DNA from 3 places in the Mycobacterium novum genome. Region 2 is predicted to be linked to each of the others. Evidence: riboswitches for the same ligand, from Rfam matches in the RefSeq annotation. Region 2 holds a riboswitch; each other region holds the start of a gene.
The links. Region 2 has a riboswitch for magnesium ahead of G6N19_RS07080 (Rv1535 family protein). Riboswitches for the same ligand answer to the same signal wherever they lie in the genome.

Region 1 (7,231 bases), 560 kb from region 2:
GATCGGCTGCCGGTGAGATCGGTTCTTGCGCCGTGCTTCGCCGCCGGCTTCATCGGCTGCGTGACCCTGCTGCTCAGTGGGTTCACCGCGTTCGACATTCTGCTGTACCGATACCACAGCCCCGAAGCGGCCGCGCTGCTCTACGACCTGGCGTTCGGTCTGCTGGCCATGTCCGGTCTGCCCACCGTGGTGGCACTGGGGGCGTTCGCGGTCGCGGTGTACGTCCACGGGGTGCTGCCGCGATACACCGCCCACCTCGCGGTCGCCGCTGCCGCGGTACATCCGCTGTTGCTGCTGGCGTTCATCGTCGGCACCGGACCGCTGTCGCTGGAAGGGCTTTCGATCACCGCCATGCCGGCGTTCTTGTTCGCCTGGATCCTGGGAACCGCGCTGGGGATGCCACGCAGGCCGTAGCTGTCGGCTCCTCGGCTCGCCCAAGCCGCGCCGCTGTACCTACCCGACCACCACTGGACGCGGCATCACGGTGAGCTTGGTGCCATAGCGCGGCGTGCCGAGGCCGAAGCTGCCGCTACGTCCGCCACCGTTCGGGAGCATCGGAGGCGGCATGGCGGTCACCGACCTGCTGTCCGGGGCGACCGTCCAGCCGCTGGCTGTTCCGGCACTCGGCGCAGCCGCCGGGACGGCCGTTCCCCAGCTCGGTGGCGCGGACAAGGATCCGACCAGGGTCGCTCTGCCCACTCCGGCCGACACCGGGGAGCCTGCGCCCCCGACCGCAGCTCCGGCAGCGCGGCCGGCGGTCTCGGCCGACGCCAGTGTCATACCTGGCGCGGAGCTGAGCCCGCCACCGGTGAGGGCGGCCGTGCCGCCCTCCATGCCGCGGGCCAGAAACCCGAGCGTAGCCAGACCCGCGAAGCCCTCGAGGTTCCCGCCCGGGTCGAAGATCCCGGTTGCGGCGATCGTGTTCCACAGCTGCGCGTTGATGTTCAGGCCCGAGCCGTCGTCGTGGCCCCAGGTTCCGTCGAAGAGGCCGTCGAAGAACTTCGTCCAATGCCAATCTGGGTCCGTCGGCCTCGTGCCCTCTGCCGGCGACGCCATGCTCCGCAATGCGCTGGGCACCTGGGAGTGCGCATCTCCGGTGTCGGCTGGGAGGGCGCCAGAACTGCTCTCGTCGTCTGAAGTGGTGGTCTCCGGTGCTACCGCGAACGGAACCAGTTCGGTGGCGGATGCGGCAGCGGCGGCGTAGCTGTACATCGCAACGGCGTCCTGCGCCCACATCTGCGCGTAGCGGGCTTCGGTCGCCGCAATCTCCGGTGTATTCAATCCCAGAGCGTTGGTCTTGACCAATGCCGCCAACATCACTCGATTGGCTGCGATCGCCGGCGGCGGCACCGTCATGGCGTAGGCCGACGCGTAGGCATCGGCGGCGGCGTAGGCCTGCGCTGCGGTCTGCTCCGCCTGTTCGGCGGTGACGCTCATCCAGCTGATGTAGGGCTCGGCGGCCGCGGTCATCGCCGACGCCGAGGGACCCCACCAACCTTGGCTGACCAGGCCCGCCACAGACCATTCGAAAGATATTGCTGCAGAACGTAATTCTGCCGCCAACAGGTTCCATGCCGCCGCAGCGGACAGCATCGGATCGACACCCGGACCGGCGTACATGCGTGCGGAATTGACTTCCGGGGGAACTGCTCCGTAATCCATTATCAGTAAACCCTTTCGCTAGATCGAGATGGCGTTGGCGGCGTCGGTCGCTGCGTAGGACTGCGCGTTGCGCTGCAGCATGATCACGAACCTCTCGTGCACCACAGCGGCGCGCTTGCTGATCGCCTGGTACATCTGGGCATGCCTGGCAAACTGAGCGGCGGTCAGTGCAGAGACCTCGTCGGCGGCCGCCGGAACCACCCCGGTTGTCGGCCCGACGGCGGCCGTGTTCTGCGCAGCCACCGCGTTGCCGATGCTGCTCAGTTCAGCCGCTGTCGCGGTGAGTTCTTCGGGAAGTGCAGACACAAAAGACATCGAAACTCCTTATGAAATAGCGAATAACGTTGCGAGGGCACAAAATTCGCACGCTGGAAACCGCGCTCGGGTCAGTGGCCGGGGAGCGCGGGTACGGTATGGCGCGAGCCGAGTCAGAAAGTGAAAGCGGCGCCGCGAACGGGTTCGAGCGAAGTGGTCGTCGAACTCGGATAAGGACTATCGTCCGGACTCAATGTCACTCTCACCTCCTCACGGCCAGGGCACACGGGGATGCCGGCGCAGCATGCACATCAGGGAGAGCCGGGCCGACGACACCGCCGGCCGGCACCCCTCTCGTCAGAGTTTCGGCACTGCACGCCGTATCCGGCCAGAAGCCGGAAGCCACTTGGGCTCAACCCTTAAGCCGGGAAGAGCTGTCCTGACCCTGGGCGTCTCTCGACGTTGGAGGTCAGTGGCCTGTATCCGTACAGACGCCTCACCTAGCGAGGTGCGTTCGCCGCCATGTTGGCAGCAACAGTGCGCGGAGTCAACTCGACCGGCGTGGCGTGACTGTCGCGCCGGACCAATCTGGGCATGGAAACCCGCTGGAAGGCACCGGATTTCGTAGTGAAAATGATGTGCCTCGCCGAATCCGACGTTGGCCCCATGGAGTGCTTGCCGAAATACGTTGGATATCAGTCTGGTTCGCAAGAGCCGGACTCTCGGAGCGGAGAGGCGCCCCCGTTGAGTCCGCGTAGAACTCGCTGTGCGCGGTGTGAAAGTGCGCTATGCATCGGTAACACCAAGCTAGGTTTTGCGCCAGGGCGCCAGCAGCAGTTCGCACGCGCGGCGCATGTCGGTTTCGGCTTGCGCCGGTGTGGTCTCACCCATCACCGCCCACGACAAGACACCGTAGGCGCACTGCTCGACCAGCAGCGCGAGCTGGGCGTCCTGCGATGCGGGGCGGGTGATCCCGGCGACCGACAGGATGATCTCGCGCAGATTGAAGTCGCCGGCCGCTCCGGACTCGGCTCGCCGGGCATTGACCGAAGTGATCATCGCGCGGGCCAGCCGGGGGCGGGCGAGCATGGACCGGCAGATGCCGGCCATGAGTTCGCTGATATCGGCTGCCGGACATCCGGTCGCCGGCTCCGGCGGGGTGACGGATCGGGTGTAGTGCAACAGCAGCGCGCTGAACAGGTGATGTTTCGTCGGGTAGTAGCGATAGACAGTGGTGATTGAAACGCCGGATTGATCCGCCACAGCCTGCATCCGGACCGCCTCCAGCCCGTCGCGGGCGCCGAGTCGGGCGGCGGTGGCGAGAATCCGTTCGCAGCGCCGTCGTTGGGCGGCCGTCCTGGGAGTCGCCGGCTCGCGATCAACCGGTGGGCGGGGCATCGGGGTCCGGGATGGGCGCGCCACCGAGCAGCTTCTGCATCATCCGATGGGACGCGAGCACGGCTGCGGCCCGGTCGAGCGTGGCGCGCAGCGCGGGATTCCCGGCATGAGCCGAGACGACGTGCACCGGGCCGTGGGGGAGCTGGGCCAGTCCCTCGCGGGCGACATCGGCCGGATCGGACACCGGCATCCCGGCGATATCGAAGTTGAGCCCCACCCGCTGCATGGCCGGTGTCCTGGTGACGCCGAGCACCAGTTCGAGCACATGCACGTTGTGTTCGCGCAACTCCAGCCACAGGCCTTCGGCGTAGATCCGGGTGAACGCCTTCACGCCGCCGTACACGCTGTGTCGCGCCGAGCCCTGGTAGCCGGTGAGCGAGCCGACCAGCAGCACGCCGCCGCGCCGGCGAGCACGCATCGGGCCGGCGAAGTGATGGATCAATGCCAGCGGAGCCGTCACGTTCAGGTCGATCACCTGCTGGAAGGCCGCCAGGTCGCCGTCGAGGAACTCTGCGCTGTGGGTGTTGGCCCCCGCGTTGTAGATCAGCAGACCGATCTCGAGATCGGATGTGGCAGCGAAGATCTGCGCGCGGCCATCCGGATCGGTCAGGTCCACGGCCAACTCGCGGACCTGCCCGCCCAACTCGCGGCAGCGTTCGGCGGTGTCGCGCAGTGGCCCGGATTTGCGGGCGATCAGGACTAGGTTGATCCCGGCCCGGGCCAGCAGTAGGGCGAACTCCGCGCCGACGCCCTCCGAACCGCCCGCGATCACGGCCCAGGGCCCGTACTGGCCCCGCCACTCGCCGCTGGACACGCGCCGCCTCCATAACTAAAATTGATTCCAGTTTTTCTGAAGACTACCTCAGCCACCAGGCGCAACGAAAGTGCAGGAAGCCATTGCGGTACGACCAAGCCAGGGCCTGTCGATGAGACTCGGCCTGTTCACGCCGGTGGTGATCCAGATCCCCGGTACCGCGTCCGAGTGGGAAGCCGACGGCGGAATCGACGACGTCGCCGAGATCGGAGCGACCGCCGACGACCTGGGATTCGCCCACCTCACCTGCTCGGAACACGTCGCGGTGCCCGTCGAAGTGGCGGCTGTACGCGGCGCGACGTACTGGGACCCGTTGGCCACCTTGTCGTTTCTCGCCGCACGCACCCGACGGATCAGGCTGGTCACCTCTGTGCTGGTGCTCGGCTACCACCACCCGCTGGAGATCGCCAAGCGCTACGGCACCCTCGACCGGGTCAGCGCCGGTCGGCTGACGCTCGGGGTGGGCGTCGGTTCACTGCGGGAGGAGTTCGACCTGCTCGGCTGCGCCTGGGAGGATCGCGGCGCCCGCGCCGACGACGCGATGAAGGCACTGCGCGCGTCGTTGTCGACCAGCCGGCCGGCATACCACGGCGACTACTACCGATACGACTCGCTGATCGTGGAGCCGTGCGCGGTGCAGCCGCGGGTGCCGATCTGGGTGGGTGGCCGAACCAGGCGCTCGCTGCGGCGCGCGGTCGAACTGGGCGACGGCTGGACGCCGTTCGGCCTGACGGTGGACGAGATCGCGAAAATGCTCGGCTCCGTCGATGTTCCCGATGACTTCGCCGTCGTGCTGGCGACACCGCCGCTGGACCCGATCGGCGCCCCGCAACACGCCACGGACCAGATCGAGCGGCTGGCCGAAGCGGGGGCGACGGATGTCAGCTGTGTGATCTCGGCGCAATCCGCGGGGCACTTCTGCAACCAGCTCGCAGCACTCGCGCAGCTGACGAACCTGGCCGGGAAAGGATCGTGACCGACCAACGGCTCGCCGACCTCGAACGTCGGCTGCAGCGCATCGAAGACGAACGCGCGATCGAGCGAATGATCGCCTCCTACGGCCCCCTGGTGGATGCCGGCGATGCCGGCGCCACCGCCGCCCTGTGGTCCGACGACGGCGTCTATGACGTCGAGGACTGGCTCATGCAGGGTCGCAACGACGTCGCCGCGATGGTTCGCTCGTCGGGACACCAGAATCTGATCAACCGTGGCTGCGTGCATTTCCTCGGCCCGGCTGTGGTCACCGTCCACGGCGACGACGCGGTCGCGGTATGCGCGTCGACGCTGTTGGTCAAACGCGAGACCGGCTATCAGGTGGCGCGCGGGGGCGCCAACTATTTCCACCTCAGGCGCGAGTCCGAAGCGTCCTGGCAGATCGTCAAGCGGATCACCCGGCGCCTCGACGGCAGCGCCGAAAGCCGCGCCCTATTGGCGGACGGAGTTATGGGACGGATTCGAGAAACTCGCGCACCAGGTTGACGAGCTCGTCGGGCCGGTCGTAGGTGACGATGTGCCCGGCACCGGCGATGGTGGCGAGGCGGGAATCCGGGGTGGCAGCATGGGCTTTCGCCAGTGCTCCCGCACCGACCAGCGGATCGTCGGCGCCGCGGACCCACAGGGTCGGCACGGCCAGTCGCGGCAACTCGGGCAGCAGATTCAGTCGCATCGAGCGCGGGCCGTAGGACTCGATCTGCCAGTCGTCCAAGGCCTTCTCGCCGTATCGGTGCTTGGCGCGGGCCTCACCCACCGCCGCGGCCATGATCTCCTCGAAATCCGGGGCCTGTTCTCCGGCAGTCAGATTGGCGACCATGGACCGGCGGATGGCGCCGGGAAAACGGGCCAGGCACCAGGTGCCGGCGCGCAGCAGGCCGGGGGTCCGCATGACCAGCCAGGTCAGCAACTGCGCCGGGCGTTTGGCGTCGAGTCCGCCGGGCCCGATCGCGACCAGGGAGCTGACGCGCTCTGAATGCTCGAGGGCGAAGCCGGTGGCGATCCCGGCGCCCAGTGACAGCCCGATCAGCGCCACCTGCGGTAGCCCCAATGCGTCGAGCAACTCGTGCAGGAAGCGGCGGAAGAACGCGTCGTCGAGCACGCCGCGCCAGGGCCTGCTGGCCCCGTGGCGGGGCAGATCGATCAGATACACCCGGAAGTCGGCGGCCAGCGCCGGCGCGACACGTCGCCACACCCCGTGGGCGGTATCGAGCATCGCACCGTGCAGCAGCAGCAGGGGCGGCCCGGTATCGCCGGCGCGGTAGACCCGCACCGGGCCGCCGCAGACGGTGAGGTCGGTGTAGTCGTCGAAGGTCACGGCCTGCCCCGCAGGCTCGCGGCTCGTCGCAACATCCGCACATACCCTGACCATGAGCTGCGCGGCTCGCCACAGCCCAGGGTCGCCACTGCCTTGTCCAGGGCGTCTTCGATGAGTGCGTCATGCATCGGCCGCCAGATCAATGGCCAGCTCAGCACCGGCCATCCCGTGGTGTTGGCGACGAGGCGGTGGCGAAGCTCGTAGCCACCGGCTACCGGCCGAGCCGCCCATTCGTGATAGCCGTGCAGCCCGGTCGGTCGGGTGAAGGCGAACCGCACCCGCCGGCCCGGCTGGTACTCGGCGACGTCGTAGCGGATCGGTCCGTGCCCGCCCGACGCGCCGACCGCCAGTGGCCGGTCGAACCGCATCGCCGGCCAGTTCTGCCGCGGCCACAGCCGATCGTTGTCACCGGCGAGGCTGTCTATCAACGCGCCCACCTGCTCGAGGCTATCGACGGTGAACACCCGGCTGTGCACATTGTTGACTCGCATGGCGCCTCCGATCTAGAGAGTATTCGCTAATTGATTAGAGAGTACTCTCTACTTCATGCCGATGCCAGGGAAGTTCACCGCGGATGATTTCGTCGACGCCGCCATCCGGTTGATCCTGGCCGGCGGGCCGGGTGCTGCCACCGCCGTCGCAGTCGCCGAGGCGGTGGGGGCGCCGAGTGGCTCGGTGTATCACCGGTTTCCGGCGCGACGTGATCTGCTGGCCGCCGCTTGGCTCACGCCGGTGCGCCGTTTCCACCAGGACGTCCTGCCGCTGCTCGCCGCCGACGGCGATCCGGTGGCGAT
Region 2 (7,231 bases):
GATCTTCCGCGGCATCGGGCTGAACCCGCTGGATCCGGCGAACGTGAGCTACCTGCTGTGGATGCTGATGGGCTACCTGTTGGTGTCGGCTGTGCTGGTGGTGTTCTTCGGCCGGCTCGGCGACATGTTCGGCCGGGTGCGCATCTACAACGCCGGCTTCGTGGTGTTCACGGTGGCGGCGATCGCGCTGTCGATCGATCCGTTCGACCTCGGCGCCGGCGCCCGGTGGCTGATCGGCTGGCGGGTGGTGCAGGGCGTCGGCGGGGCGATGCTGTTCGCGTCCTCGGCGGCGATCATCACGGACGCCTTCCCGGCCAATCAGCGTGGCATGGCGCTGGGGGTCAACCAGGTGGCGGCGGTCGCCGGCTCCTTCGTCGGCCTGTTGATCGGCGGGCTGTTGTCGGAGTGGGATTGGCGGGCGGTGTTCTGGGTCGGGGTGCCGATCGGGGTGCTGGGCACCGTCTGGTCGATGCGTTCGCTGCACGAACTCGGCGAGCGCGCACCGGCCAAGCTGGACTGGGCGGGAACGGTGACGCTGGGTCTGGGGCTGACCGTGGTGCTGACCGCGATCACCTACAGCATTCAGCCGCATGGTGATTCGCCGACCAGTTGGACAAGCCCGGTGGTGCTGGGTTCGCTGGCGCTGGGGGTGGCGCTGCTGGCGCTGTTCTGCGTCATCGAACTGCGGGTCGCCGCGCCGCTGCTCGATGTGCGGCTGTTCAAGATCCCGGCGTTCGGCATGGCCAACGCGGCCGGGCTGCTGGCGGCGATCGGGCGCGGCGGCATGCAGTTCATGCTGATCATCTGGCTGCAGGGGATCTGGTTGCCGCTGCACGGCTACAGCTTCGAATCCACCCCGCTGTGGTCGGGCATCTACCTGCTGCCGATGACGGTGGGCTTCCTGTTGGCCGGTCCGGTGGCCGGGTCGCTGTCCGACCGGCACGGCGCCCGCCCGTTCGCCGTCGGTGGGATGGCGCTGATGGCGGTGACGTTTGTGGCGCTGGTGCTGCTTCCGGTCGACTTCGACTATCGGATCTTCGCGGCGCTGGTCTTCCTCAACGGACTCGGCGGCGGGATCTTCACCGCGCCCAACACTGCCGTGGTCATGTCCAGCGTCCCGGCCGCGCAGCGCGGTGCCGCCTCGGGTGTGCGGGCCACGTTCTTCAACGCCGGCACGTCGTTGTCGATCGGTATCTTCTTCTCCCTCATGGTGATCGGCCTGGCAAACACGCTGCCGGAGGCGATGGGTGCGGGGTTGCAGCAGCGGGGAGTGCCCGCCGAGGTCGCCGAACAGGTGGCCAACACCCCGCCGGTGGGCAGCCTGTTCGCGGCGTTTCTGGGTTACAACCCGATCGGCGAACTGCTGGGGCCCTCCGGTGCGCTGGACCATCCCGGTGTCGACGCCCAGATGTTGACCGGGCACAGCTTCTTCCCGCAACTGATCTCCGGGCCGTTCCATACCGGGTTGGCGGTGGTGTTCGCCGCCGCGGCGGTGATGATGGTGCTCGGTGCGCTGACGTCGTGGGCGGCGCCGGGGCGTTACGCCGGCGAGCCGGTGAAGTGGTCCGACAGCGCCCCGGGCGCCCGCGGAACCCGGGTGACGGTGCACCTCGACGATGCTGCCGGGTCGTGACCGAACCGTGTGGAAACCGGTGGGTGAGTTGAATTGACCCGGGCGCATTCCTGATGCACTATGGACCATGCAAGCACCTCGTTAGGTGAGGCGTCTGCACGGACACAGGCCACTGACCCCGAACGTCGAAAGACGCCCCGGGTCAGGACAGCTCCTCCCGGCTTAAGGGTTGAGCCCAAGTGGCTTCCGGCTCGCGGATCTGAGCGGGCGGGACACGCCGTGCAGTGTCGAAGCTCTGACGAGAGGGGTGCGGTCTTCCGACAGTCGTCGGAGCTGCCTCCAAAGCCTGCGGTGAAACCGGCACGCCGACGCGTGCCCGCGACCGAGAGGAGGTGAGGGACGCATGAGTTCCGGTGATAGTCCGAGCCGATATCTGACTTCTGTTCCGTCCCCATCCGAACGGTCGCATACCGCCTCCAGTTGAGCCCCGATTCCGGCCTCCAGCTGAGCGCGTAGCGGCGTTACGCGACTAGGAGGCCATCATCATGGTTGCAATCGCCTACACCGACATCCAGGCGCCGGCCCCGCGTGCCATCAGCACGGCGAAGAAGGTGGACACCCGCCGGGGTGCACCGGCTGCGCCCGCCTCAGACCCGGTGGTCGACATGGCCACCCGGCTGCTCAGTGGTCCCCTGCACCAGATGTATGCACTCTTGTGGCGCGTCGGGGTGCTGACCGTCGACCACTGAGTCGACCGAGGCCGCGGACAGACGTCTTCGCTAGGCGTCTGCTAGGCGTCCTCCAAGGCCTCGCCGAGTTGCTCGAGTACCTCGCTGCGGTGGTTGTTGGCCAGAATGTGGCCGGCAGCCACCGCAGCGGCTACCGGCCAGTCGATGATCTCGAACGCGGCCAGCAGCGCCAGCCCGCCGTAGTAGGCCAGCTGCTCGGGTCGCGGCACCGTCACCTTGCCGAACAGCGGCAATTCCACCGCGAAGCCCTCGGCATCCCGGATGTGGGCCACCGCTTCCCGCTGGGATGCGCTGCGCCGCGTCTTGTCCGCCATCATGAGCCTCCTGGTGGCGACGGGTCGCCGGATGATCGGGCCGCGGCCGTTCCGCGGCGAGAGCCGGTGTCCCCATTGTGCACAAGCCGCAGCCGTGGCGCGGAGTGGCCGTCGGAGGTCGGGGTGCCGTCCGGCTGGCGCGGCACGGGCACCATGAACTGGGTGGGCTTGTCGGCTGACTCCTGCAAGCCGGACAGCAGCCTCGGCACCACGGCCGCGCCGGCGGTGGCGACCGTCGCCGCCCCCAGCGCCTGAGCCCAGCCCAGCGGACCCAGCGGGGTGCAGCCCAGCAGCTGGCTGACGCCCGGAATGGAGATCAACGTCCCCATTGCGGCGAGCGAGCCGACCGCGGTCGCCACCACCAGCGGGTCATGCGAGTCCAGCAGCGTCTGGCCCAGCTGGGCGGCGACCAGCGACACCAGCGCGACCGTGGAGGCCCGCTGTTGGCGGCCGGTCATCGAGGCCAGCGTCCAGGCGCCCACCGCGGCCGACGCGGTCGTCACCCCGCGCACCGCCACCGCGCGCCACAGCGCGTCGGGATCCGGGCCACGCGCCGTGGCGGCCGCCGAGTCGTTCAGTTCACTGACCGCCAGCGCGGTCGCCGGCAGTGCGTCGGTGAGCATGTTCACCAGCAGCAGCTGGCGGGCGTTGAGCGGTGAGCGCCCGGTAAGCGCGCTGCCGATGATCGCGAACGCCACCTCGCCGGCGTTGCCGCCCAGCAGCACCCCGACCGCTGCCTGCACCCGCTGCCACAGTTCCCGGCCCTCGTCCAACGCGTCGAGCAGGGTGTGGATCCGGCCATCGAGCAATACCACGTCGGCGGCGGTGCTGGCGGCCTCGCTGCCGTGGGCGACGACCGCGATCCCGACGGTGGCGGCGCGGATGGCCGCGGCATCGTTGGCGCCGTCACCGACCATCGCCGACACCTTGCCGGTGCGCTCCAGGGTCTGCACGATCTGCACCTTGTTCTCCGGTGACATCCGGGCGAACACCACCCGCTCGGCTACCGCGACTTCCTGGCCCTTGCGGGACAACGCATCCCACTCCGCGCCGCTGATCACCTGATCGGCGCTGATCTGTAGGCCGAGCTCCCGGGCGATCGCGGTGGCGGTGACCGGGTGGTCGCCGGTGATGAGCCGCACCGGGATCTGCCAGCGGTCCAGGTCGGCCAGCAGGGCGGCGGCCTCCGGCCGGGGTGTGTCGGCGATACCGATCAACCCGACGAACGTCAGCCCGTCGCCGCAGAACTGGCCGATGTCCTCCGGATCCGGATCCTCACCCAGGGCGGTGACCTGCGCGGCGGAGAGTTCCCGCCGGGCGACGGCGATCACCCGCAGCCCCTCGCCGGCCATACCCAGCACCGTCTTGCGGATCGCCGGGTCCCCGCCGCAGGCGGGCCCGACAACCTCCGGCGCACCCTTGACGGTCAACTCGGCGCCGACGATCGTCGCCGAGTAGCTGCGGCCGGACCGGAACGGCAGATGGGCGACCTCGCCGCGATCGGGATCCACCACGCCGGCAGCCGTCGCGGCTTCGATGATCGCGGCATCGGTGGCGTGCACCTGCCGGCCGTTGGTGGCCGGGGCGGCCTGCGCCGCGAACGCCAGCACCTCATCGGTGCTGTACCCCGGCGCCGGTGTCAGCTGTGTCACCCGCAGCCGGTTCTGGCTCAGCGTCCCGGTCTTGTCGAAGCACACCACGTCGACGCGGCCGAGCGCCTCCACCGAGCGCGGCACCCGAACCAGCACACCGGATTTGGTCAGCCGCCTGGCGGACGCCTGCTGCGCCAGGGTGGCCACCAGCGGCAGGCCCTCCGGGATCGCCGCGACGGCGATGGCGATGCCGGAGGCCACCGACTGTCGCAACCCGATCCGCCGGAGCACGCCCAAACCGGTCACCAGGGTGCCCCCGGCCAGGCTGATCCGCCAGGCCTTGCTGGTCAGCAGGCTCAGCTGGTGCTGCAATCCGACCGCCGACTGCTCGCCGGCGACCAGGTCGGCGGCGCGGCGACTGTAGGTGTCGGCACCCACCGCGGTCACCAGCGCCAGGGCGGTACCGGTGATGACCGTGGTGCCCGCATAGATCATGCATTCGCGCTCGGCCAGGTCCGCTCCCGGCGTGGCCTCGACCTGCTTGACCACCGACAGCGACTCGCCGGTCAGCGACGACTCGTCGACCTCGAGATCGTCGGCGTCGATCAAGCGACCGTCGGCGGGCACCACCTCGTGCGCCCGCACCTCGATCACGTCACCGAGACGCAACTCCTCGGCGGGGACCTCGCAGTAGCCGCCATCGGGCAGCAGCCGGCGTGCCGGCGGAACCTGTTCGTTCAACAGCACATTGAGCCGCCGCTCGGCCACCAGGCGCTGCGCGGCCGCCAGCATCGCGTTGCCGCCCAGCACCGAGCCGACCAGTACCGCGTCGACCGGTGAACCGAGCACCGCGCTGGCGGCGGCTCCCAGCGCCAGCACCGGCGTGATCGGGTCGGACAGCTCGCTGCGGACTGCCTGCGCGAACTGCCAGATCATCCGCGGCGGTGCGCCGCGCTGGGCGCCGCGACGGGCCAGGTCGACCGCCGCCAGCGCGGCTGCCGCAGCAGGGGCGTGTTGGTCCCCGGCCGGGATCTCCGGCTCGGGCGGCGGCAGCATCGCGCGCACCTGGTCCACCGACATGGCATGCCACTCGTGCACCGCCGCCGGGCGTGGCATCGGGGCGTCCACGGCGCGCCTGGCCAGCCAGTAGCCGGACAGTGCGCCGGCCGCCGCGCCGGTGGTCACCGGGCCCGGTCCCTGGCCGCGCACTCCCGGCAGCATCAACAGCGCGCCCAATGTCGACGCACCGGTGGCGATCTCGACGCCACGGCGGCTCGCGGATCGCGCCGCCGGCAAAGCGTGCAATACCCGCCACGCCGCGCCCAGGTCGCTCAGCAACACATCGGCGCACCACGGCGGGGCGCCCTCCTGCCCCGGCAGCACGCCCAGCGCCACGTCAGCCGCGGCCAGGGCCCCGACGGCCGCCGTCGACAGCACCGCGACGTCATGACCGTCGGCCTGGTAAGCGGTCACCGCGGCGGTCAGCGCCTCGTCCACCGCCGCACCGTCGAGCGGGCGGATGTCGTCGAAGATCGGCCGCAACTCGCCGAGCGCCTCGGCTTCGACGGTGACCACCTCGACGTCGGCGTGTCGGGCCTCGGTCACCACTGCGGCGGCCAGTGGCAGCAGTGCGGGCTGGAACGAGGCTTGCACCCCGGGGCGCTGACCGATCCGGTGCCAGCCCGGTTCGAGTCCGGCGTCATCCAGCCGGTCCTGGGCCTGTGCCCACACCGCCCGCAGTTCGTCGTCGGCGCCGCGCACCTGCATCACCCGCAGGGTTTTGCCGCACAGCACCCGCGGGTCGATGACCACGGTGTCTACCCGGTCGAGCTCACGCAGACTGCTCGGGCGCAGCACCACCGCGCCGTGCTGGTTGGCCAGTCCGCGTCCGAAGGTGGCGGCGAACGACTCGCGTGCGGCGCGGGTGCCCTTGGGTGCGGCCACCGCGGCGGCGGTGCCGGCGAGGTCGGGGCTGCCGGTCGCGGCGCCGATCACCCCTGCTCCGATCGCCTGCATCAAGGCGCTGCGGCTCAGGTGGCGTTCGACCGGACCCGGCGGCCGGGGAACCGGCCGTGGTGGGATCAGCACCGGCGGATGGTCGGCGTAGTCGGCGAGCTCCGGTTCCCGGCGGCGCCAGGCGCGCTCGGCGGCACGTTCTTCGCCGGCGCGCATCGCCTCCACCGACAGGTCCACCGCCAGCGCGGTGGGCGCCTGGTTGAGCGTGTGCACGCCCGCGCCGGCCAGCGACAACAGGGCGTCGGTCGCCTGTTTGCCGATGCTGTCCTCGAGCAGTCGCCGCAGCCGCGGCTGGTAGTCGACGACGACGACGCCGGCCTCCAAGCCCAGCGGCAGCACCGGCAACCGCAACAGCCGGCCGACCGTCGCCATGCCCAGGCCGGCGACGTTGGCGCCGAGGGTGAGGGCGCGCAGCGCCTGCGTCATGCCATCGCCGGGCAGGGTGGCCGGTAGGCGTCCGCGCCGGGCCGGCCGGCGGTTCAGCGAGGCTCGACGAAGGAGAGGCGAAGCTGGGACCGCCGCATGAACCCGACGGTGCCGGGCCTCGGTGTCGCTGACCACCCGGCACAGTTCACGCAACGAGACGCCGTCGCCGCCGGCGTCAGGGTCCAGCCCGACCACCAGCCGGGACAGTGGGTGATTCAAGCGGACCGAGGTGACCCCAGGCAATGCCCGGGCCGCGCTGAGCACGGCAGTCGCCAGCTCGTCCCCGGCCGGCCCATCGAGTCCGCGCACCTCGACCCAGGCCCGGCCCTCGCCGCGGAAGCACCGCCGGGACAACGCCCAGCCGTTATCGCCACTCGGCAGGGCAGCGCCCGCGATGCCGGTCGCGGTCTGAACAGACGCGTCGACCAATGCGGAGGTCAGCTGGACACCGAAGTTTGCCGCGCGCAGCGGAAGAGAGTGCCTGACGGCACGACCTAAATCCACGCGGGCCCGTTCAGTGGCGCGCGCGAGCGCTGCTGCTGCCGCTACGGGCCGGTCGCG
Region 3 (7,231 bases), 1.6 Mb from region 2:
GCTCTTCCAGCCAATTGAAGTGCTCGACGCTGCCGTCGCAGTAGGCCCGGATCTTGTCGTGCTCGGGCTCCCGGGAGACCGCTACAAGGTACTTGTACATCTCGTCGGGTGAATCCGGATGCCCGGTTGCCTGTTGGACGGCGGTCCCGCCGCCCAGGTAGAAGTGCCCGCCCGCCATGGCGGTGGTGCCGCCCGCCTCGGCGGCCCGCTCCAGCACCAACACCCGCGCACCGGCGGCCGCCGCGCTGACCGCCGCGCAACCACCGCCTATCCCGAATCCGATCACCACCACGTCGACCTCGTCAGACCATGACGAGATATCCTCTACGGCAATGGTTTCCGGAATTTCGGTGGTCATCGAAATCGTTCCTTCCCGTGCTGGCGCTGCGCGTCGTAGCCGACGCGACTCACCTCTGCTGCTCTTTGATGTAGTCGAAGACCGCTCGGATCTCCGCCGGAATGTACGCGATCTCCACGAACGGGACGCCCGCCTGGACCGCCGAGACGTAGCCGAACCGGATACCGCCGGGCATCACGCCTTGGGCGACCACGCCGGCTCCTTGCGCAGCGGCGTCCTCGATCATCGCGGCGAAATCGGCGGGGTCGGCAGCCTCGACGCAGATGTGATGCAGGCCGGGTCCGCTGTCGCGGAGGAACTCGGAGTAGATACTGCGCCCGCTGACCGGTGCGATCAGCTCCAGTTGCATGTCGCCGGCATAGCTCAGCGCGATGTCGGCGACGAAGTCGGCCGGTTCGCCCCGATAGCTGCAGGTATCCGGGGTGAAATGCACCCCCGGCATGCGGACCCACTTGCGGGCGCCCAACAATGCGCTCAGCGTCGATTCGGTGGCATCGAGATCACTGGTGACCCAGGCGATCTGGACGGGTGGTCGAGGCAGCGGAGTCACGGCAGCGGGGTTGGCACGCCGACGTCTTCGCGGACCTGCTGCGAGATCGCCGGCCACGACACCGCGGCCGGGTACTGCCCCCACACGCTGTTGAACAACCCGACGATCCGGGCGGAGCCGGGGCCGCGGATCACATACACCGGGCCACCGGAGTCGCCCTGTTGGCTTTGAACGCCGTGGGTCATCGTGAACCATCCGTTGTTGACCCGCTCGACGGTTCCGCAGGTCTCTCCGGTGACGATACCGAAGTGGCAGACCGGGTCTCCCGGCGCCACGATGTCGTCCGGACCGGCCTCGAGTCGCAGGCCGCCGGGCAGGATGTCGTTGCTGTCGACATCGTCGGCAAGCACGATCGCCTCGTAGTCGGCGATCACCTGATCGGTGTTGACGGTCGCACCGTTGGGGGTGTTGTCGCGGAAGGTCGCCAGGGTGCCGATCACGTTTCCGGCCCGGTCGGTGACGGGGCCGCTCCCCCGGCAGTGGCCGGCGGTGAAGGCGACACGCATGACGGGGTCGACGTAGCCGAGTGTGCACACGTGGGTGTCCTGGTGAATCTCCATCCCGGGAAACACCAACACCCGATCGGCGCGCGCGGTACCGACCGCCGGGGACGCGACCGTCGCCCCGACCGCAACACCCACCGCCAGCAACCGCACAATGCGCCCGCGCACCGTCTCGACTCCGATCGTTGAGGCCGGTCAGTCCGGCCGGGATTCGACCACCGTGATCACCGGCGCAACGCGACGGCCCGGCCCCGTTGTGGGCTCCGGGCCGCCGCGTCGGCCGTCAGCGGCGATCAGGGGATGGTCAACTCCTGACCGGGGTGGATCAAGTCCGGGTTGGCGATACCGCTGGCCTCCGCGATCTGCGGGTACTTGTTGCCGTCACCGTAGAACCGCTCGGCGATGGCGAACAGCGTGTCACCGGAGACCACGGTGTACTTGCGTGCCGCGGGTGCGGCCGGCTCTGCGGGGGCCGCTTCAGCGGGGGCCTCTTCAGCCTTGGGCTCCTCGGGCGGCGGGGCGTCGGTCTCGGTCTTGGTCGACCAGGCCGCGCCGTCGGCGGCGTAGAGCACCAGGTTGCGGTCGTCCTGCAGGACCAGCTTGACGTCCTTCTTGCCCTTGGTGTCGGTGTGCCAGATGGGCTTGTCCGCGGTGTACAGCACGAAGTTGCCGTCGGTCTGCACCTCGGCGCGCACCACGTCCTTGCCGTTGGTACCGGATGCCCAGATCGCCTTGCCCCGCGCCGCCAGCACCAGGTTGCCGTCGTCCTGCAGTGTCAGGGTGTACGCCCCGTTCTTAGAGGTCAGCGACTCGCCCTTGACGAGCTTCTTCCCTGCGGTGAGCGTGTCTCCCAAGCTCTGTGCCACGTTGTTCCCTTCTCATCGGCACGCCGCGGCCGAAGGCGCCGGGGCGTTGTCGCTCGGATGCGACGTCGCAAGCCTATGCGAACACCGGTCGGTGCGTCCCATCATTGCCGCAGTGCCGCCGAAGCCCGCGACGATGCGGGTTGCCATCCGGGCGGCCCGAAAACGTAGCCGAGCCGATCGCGCCAGCTCCTCGCGGCGCGCACATCGGCGATGATCGAGGCGTATTCGTGGATCTGCAGTTTGACGATGTTGAAGGTGTCGACCTGCTTGGTCAGCCCGTAGTGCGGCCGAAACCGCTCGGGCGCGAAGCTGCCGAACAGCCGGTCCCAGACGATCAGGATCCCGCCGTAGTTCTTGTCCAGATACTCCTGATCCATCCCGTGGTGCACCCGGTGGTGCGAGGGGGTGTTGAAGATGAACTCGATTACACGCGGCAGCTTGTCGATCCGCTCGGTGTGCACCCAGAACTGGTAGATCAGATTCACCGAGAATGCGGCGAACACCATCCAGGGCGGAATACCAAACAGCGGCAACGGGATCCACAGCAGGACCTCGCCGCTGTTGTTCCACTTCTGTCGCAGTGCGGTGGCCAGGTTGTAGTACTGGCTGGAATGGTGCGCCTGGTGGGTCGCCCAGATCAGCCGCACCCGGTGCGCGATGCGATGGTAGGTGTAATACAGCAGGTCCACGCCCAGGATGGCGATCACCCAGGTGTACCACTGCCGCGGCGACAGGTGCCACGGCGCCAGATAGGTGTAGATCGCCGCGTAGCCGAGCAGCGCGAGGAACTTCCAGCCGGCGGTGGTGGCCACCGACACCAATCCCATGGAGATGCTGGTCCAGGCGTCCCTGGCGCGGTAGGAGCCGCGTTCAAGGTCTGCGAGCTTGCGGGCCGCCGTCCATTCCAGCGTCAGCAGCAGCAGGAAGAACGGGATGGCGAACAGCACCGGGTCACGCATCGGGCCCGGCAACACCGACCACATGCCAGCGATCCCATCCACCGCGCTCACCTCCAGTGCCAACAGCCTAGATCGGCCCGGCGACGGTCACTCCGGCGACAGGGCCGCCTGCCCCTCGGCGTGCCACTGCACCGCATAGACGCCCGGCTGCAGCGAGAGCTCGCCGACCAGGCGCTCGAGCCGTTCCGGCGCCCGGTTATCCGACAACATCGTGGCGGTCAGGGTCATGTTGTCGTCGCCGGCCGGGCCGGTGTGGATCCCCCGCAGCACCAGGTCGTTGCCGGCGGTGTGCTGCACGATCTGGGCCCGCAGGTACTTCTCGGACTTGGGCCGGCAGACCACCTGCACCTGGTACGGCGACTGCGGCTCGTCCTCCTCGATGTGCTGATCACGGTCGATGAGCCGGCCCAGCGGTCGCAGCAACAGGTGGGTGCCGACGATCGCGCCGGTGCCGATCACCGCGAACAGCACGTCGCCGGCGGCCGCCAGCACCCCGACGGCCGCCGAGCACCACAGGGTCGCCGCGGTGTTCAGGCCGCGAACGTTGAACCCCTCCCGCAGGATCACCCCGCCGCCGAGGAATCCCACCCCGGACACCACATAGGAGGCGACCCGGGTGGAACTGGTGTCACCGGCGGAAACCGAGTAGAGCACGAACAGTGTCGCCCCGGCCGCCACCAGCGCATTGGTGCGCAACCCGGCCATCCGTGCCCGCCACTGCCGTTCCAGCCCGATCAGCGCGCCGCAGCCCAGCCCGACGGCCAGCCGCAGCGTGAACTCGGCGACGCTCAGCGTCTGCATGGTCCCAACGATGTCACAGCTATCCGGCGACCACCGGCCGAGCCATGACCGTCGGCTTGAAGCCGTACCGCGGCGCGGCGAATCCGTAGTTGCGGCCCTGCCCGGCGCCGGCCAGCGGCACGCCCGGCATACCGGCCGCGCCGGCCTCCGGCGCGTGTGCGGCAACGGTCCAGCCGGTGGCGGCCACGGCGCTGCCGGGAGCTGCGGTAGCCGGGATGGACGCCGCCCACGACTGCGGCACCGACAGCGCGCCGACCGTGGACGCCTGCCCCATTGTCGCCGAGGCAGTGCCCAGACCCCCCAATCCGGCGCCCAGGCCGTGCATTCCGTGGCCGAGTCCGCCGCCCAGCCCGAGCCCGCCGAGCATCGGCGTGAACGGGTCGATGGCGCCCAAGCCCAGCGGGTCACCCGCGGCGATGGCAGCACCACGCACCACCGCCATGTCGGCGGCGAAGTTGGAGATCCCGGCCGCGCCCATCGGGCTGAACGAGCTGCTCATCAAGTTGGTCATCGCGTTGCTCAGGTCACCCGTGCTGATCCCCTCGCCCCCCGTGACCGGCGGCTGCACCGGCGCGGCGAGGGTCTGCAGCGTCTGCGGCGTGTTGGTAATCGCTTGCGACAGTGTGGATTGCGCATTCGACGAGGCCGCGTTACCAGCGGCCTGGGCAACCGCGGCCTGCTGGACCGCCTGCGACGACGGGTCGGCGACCTCGTGCGGTGAGTTGAACGGCGTCACCTTGGTGGCCACCGCCGACGACGCCGCGTAGCCGTACATCGCCGCAGCGTCCTGGGCCCACATCTGGCCGTAACGCGCCTCCGTCGCGGCGATCGCCCCGGTGTTCTGGCCCAGGACGTTGGTGGCCACCAGGGTCGCGAGCTGTGAGCGGTTGGCGACGACCAGCGGCGGCGCCACCGTCATCGCGTACGCCGCGTCGAACGCCGCGGCTGCCGCCTTCGCCTGGGCGGCAGCCTGTTCCGCCCGGACCGCGGTGGTGCCCATCCACGCCGCGTAGGGCGCGGCCGCGGCGGCCATCGCGTTGGAGGCCGGCCCCATCCAGCCCTCGCTGATGAGCCCGTTGATGACCGACTGGTAGGCGGCCTCGGCCGAAGCGAGTTCGGCGGCCAACTTGTCCCACGCCGCCGCGGCGGCCATCAGCGGTCCCGAGCCGGGGCCGGTGTAGATACGAGCCGAGTTGAATTCCGGCGGGAATGCTCCGAAGTCCATGGCATTGCTCCTAATTGACTGGTGGTTGAGAGAGTCTGGTGTTGCGCGGGTGTGCAGGCACGTCGATATCCCGATACGCGTTGCGTCCGCAGCTGGCCGGAGGCACGAATCGGGTTAGCCGGTCATGGCGACATACCGGAGCCGGGCGCGTCGACGAAATCGCTGCTCGACGGAAAGTTCGAGCTGACAAGCATTTTCGCCGACATGCCGAAGCCTGACGTGTTCCGCTGACGGAAGCACGCCAGATGACGAATTCAGCGCCGGTGCGAATCAGATGGTGAAAGCAGTACCGAGATCGAGCGAGACGAACATCGATCTCGGATAGGAACTATCACTCGGACTCAATGTCGCTCTCACCTCCTCTCGGCCTGGGCACGCGCGGGTGCCTGCACGTATGCACACAGAGGTGGGGACGCCCGGCGACAGCCGGACTTTCGCACCCCTCTCGTCAGAGCTTCGGCACTGCACGGCGTGTCCTGCCTGCGCATGCAACGCAGGTCCGGAAGCCACTTGGGCTCAACCCTTAATCCGGGAGGAGCTGTCCTGACCCGGGGCGTCTTTCGACGTTCGGGGTCAGTGGCCTATATCCGTGCAGACGCCTCACCTAACGAGGTGCTTGCCTCACCATAATGCACCAGCTAACTGGCAGGGTCAATCAGACACCGCGCGACGGCAGCGGCTCGCGGGCCAATAGTCCGCTTCGGTGGCCAAATCGCCTGCTGTCGGGCAGAAATCGCACGGGCTTCAGCCGGGCTGCCGACCCGGCCCGGCGTTATTCTGCCCGTCGGGATTGACGTGCACCGCATGCACGCCGGGTTGCTCGGCGAGTTCCTCGAGCAGGCTGTCGAGGCGACTGGGGTCAACGTGCCAGTGCTGCACATCGGTGGTGCCGGCCAACTCGGTGACCAGGCGTTCCAGTCGGCTCTGCGCGTGGCCGTTCATCGCGGCGGCGGGGCGGCTTCGCGGTGCGGCGCCGGTGAGCGCCCGCGCGGCCAGGCTCGCCAGCGCGATGTCGCCGAAGACCCCCGTGGGGATCTGCGCTCCGGCGACCGCAGCGGCCGGCGCTGCCGCCGCGGCGGCGCCGGGCAACGCCGCTGCGGCCATCTTGGCCACCGGGGCGGTCGTCACCCAGTTCGGCGGAACGCTGAGCCGGCCGATCCTGCCCGGGCCGCCGGCACCGGCCGATACCGGCCCGGCGCCGACCGGTTGCGGCAGTTCCGTTGCGACCAACGACGTTGCGCCGGAGCCGAATCCGGCTTGCCCGCCGGTTGCCGCGGCGATGTCCAGGTCGATGTTGAGATTACGGGAGTACTGGACCATGCCGTAAAGCACGGTCTTGATCGCGGCGTTGAACGGCACGATGCTCTTCGGCAGCACCTCGATGTAGGAAGCGATCTGGGCCAGTGACAGCGCCGTGGTGGTCTGCGCCGGCTGCGTCGAGGCTGCCGCAACCGCCGCCGCCGGAGCAAGCCCGTTCAGCGCCTGAGGAATGGCGGTGATCAACCGCGACAGCTCAGCGTGCCCGCTGGCGGCGGTGGCAGCGGCGACCGCCGCCGCCTGCCCACCCTGCCGCGCGGGGTCGGTGGTGGGCGGTGGTTCGGCGAACGGGGTCAATGCGGTCGCGGCGGCCGACTTGGCGGCATAGCTGTACATCGCCAGCGCGTCCTGGACCCACAGTTGCGCGTACTCGACGTCGAGCGACGCGATCGCCGCGCTGTTCTGCCCGAGCACATTCGACGCGACGAGCGTCGCCTGCGCGCTGCGGTTCGCCGCGATCATCGGCGGTGGCGCGACGGCGGCGAAGGCTTCGTCGAAGGCCGCCGCGGCCGCGGTGGCCCGGGCGGCAGCCTGCTCGGCCAGGGCTGCGGTGGAGTCGAGCCAAGCCAGGTAGGGTGCCACGGCGGCGGCCATCGACTCCGACGCCGGCCCCAGCCACCACTGGCCGGTCAAGCCCGATAGCACCGATCGG

Region 1: another riboswitch for magnesium. It lies ahead of G6N19_RS09715 (PE family protein); the one in region 2 lies ahead of G6N19_RS07080 (Rv1535 family protein).
Region 3: another riboswitch for magnesium. It lies ahead of G6N19_RS20615 (PPE family protein); the one in region 2 lies ahead of G6N19_RS07080 (Rv1535 family protein).

What each region holds. Positions count from the first base shown of each region.
Region 1 covers NZ_AP022562.1:2,091,593-2,098,823, forward strand. The annotation lists gene G6N19_RS09705 (hypothetical protein) at 1-414, shown strand, start outside; gene G6N19_RS09710 (PPE family protein) at 454-1,662, opposite strand; gene G6N19_RS09715 (PE family protein) at 1,681-1,977, opposite strand; M-box (ykoK) riboswitch at 2,260-2,432, opposite strand; gene G6N19_RS09720 (TetR family transcriptional regulator) at 2,725-3,315, opposite strand; gene G6N19_RS09725 (SDR family NAD(P)-dependent oxidoreductase) at 3,296-4,129, opposite strand; gene G6N19_RS09730 (LLM class F420-dependent oxidoreductase) at 4,242-5,105, shown strand; gene G6N19_RS09735 (nuclear transport factor 2 family protein) at 5,102-5,608, shown strand; gene G6N19_RS09740 (alpha/beta fold hydrolase) at 5,571-6,437, opposite strand; gene G6N19_RS09745 (zinc-binding metallopeptidase family protein) at 6,434-6,928, opposite strand; gene G6N19_RS09750 (TetR family transcriptional regulator) at 6,984-7,231, shown strand, end outside.
Region 2 covers NZ_AP022562.1:1,535,980-1,543,210, reverse strand. The annotation lists gene G6N19_RS07085 (MFS transporter) at 1-1,633, shown strand, start outside; M-box (ykoK) riboswitch at 1,704-1,887, shown strand; gene G6N19_RS07080 (Rv1535 family protein) at 2,119-2,322, shown strand; gene G6N19_RS07075 (hypothetical protein) at 2,364-2,639, opposite strand; gene G6N19_RS07070 (cation-translocating P-type ATPase) at 2,636-7,174, opposite strand; gene G6N19_RS07065 (hypothetical protein) at 7,185-7,231, opposite strand, start outside.
Region 3 covers NZ_AP022562.1:4,374,153-4,381,383, forward strand. The annotation lists gene G6N19_RS20585 (FAD-binding protein) at 1-358, opposite strand, end outside; gene G6N19_RS20590 (VOC family protein) at 408-908, opposite strand; gene G6N19_RS20595 (Rv1815 family serine proteinase) at 905-1,567, opposite strand; gene G6N19_RS20600 (LysM peptidoglycan-binding domain-containing protein) at 1,705-2,265, opposite strand; gene G6N19_RS20605 (sterol desaturase family protein) at 2,379-3,278, opposite strand; gene G6N19_RS20610 (MgtC/SapB family protein) at 3,324-4,037, opposite strand; gene G6N19_RS20615 (PPE family protein) at 4,057-5,262, opposite strand; M-box (ykoK) riboswitch at 5,696-5,881, opposite strand; gene G6N19_RS21660 (PPE family protein) at 6,007-7,231, opposite strand, start outside.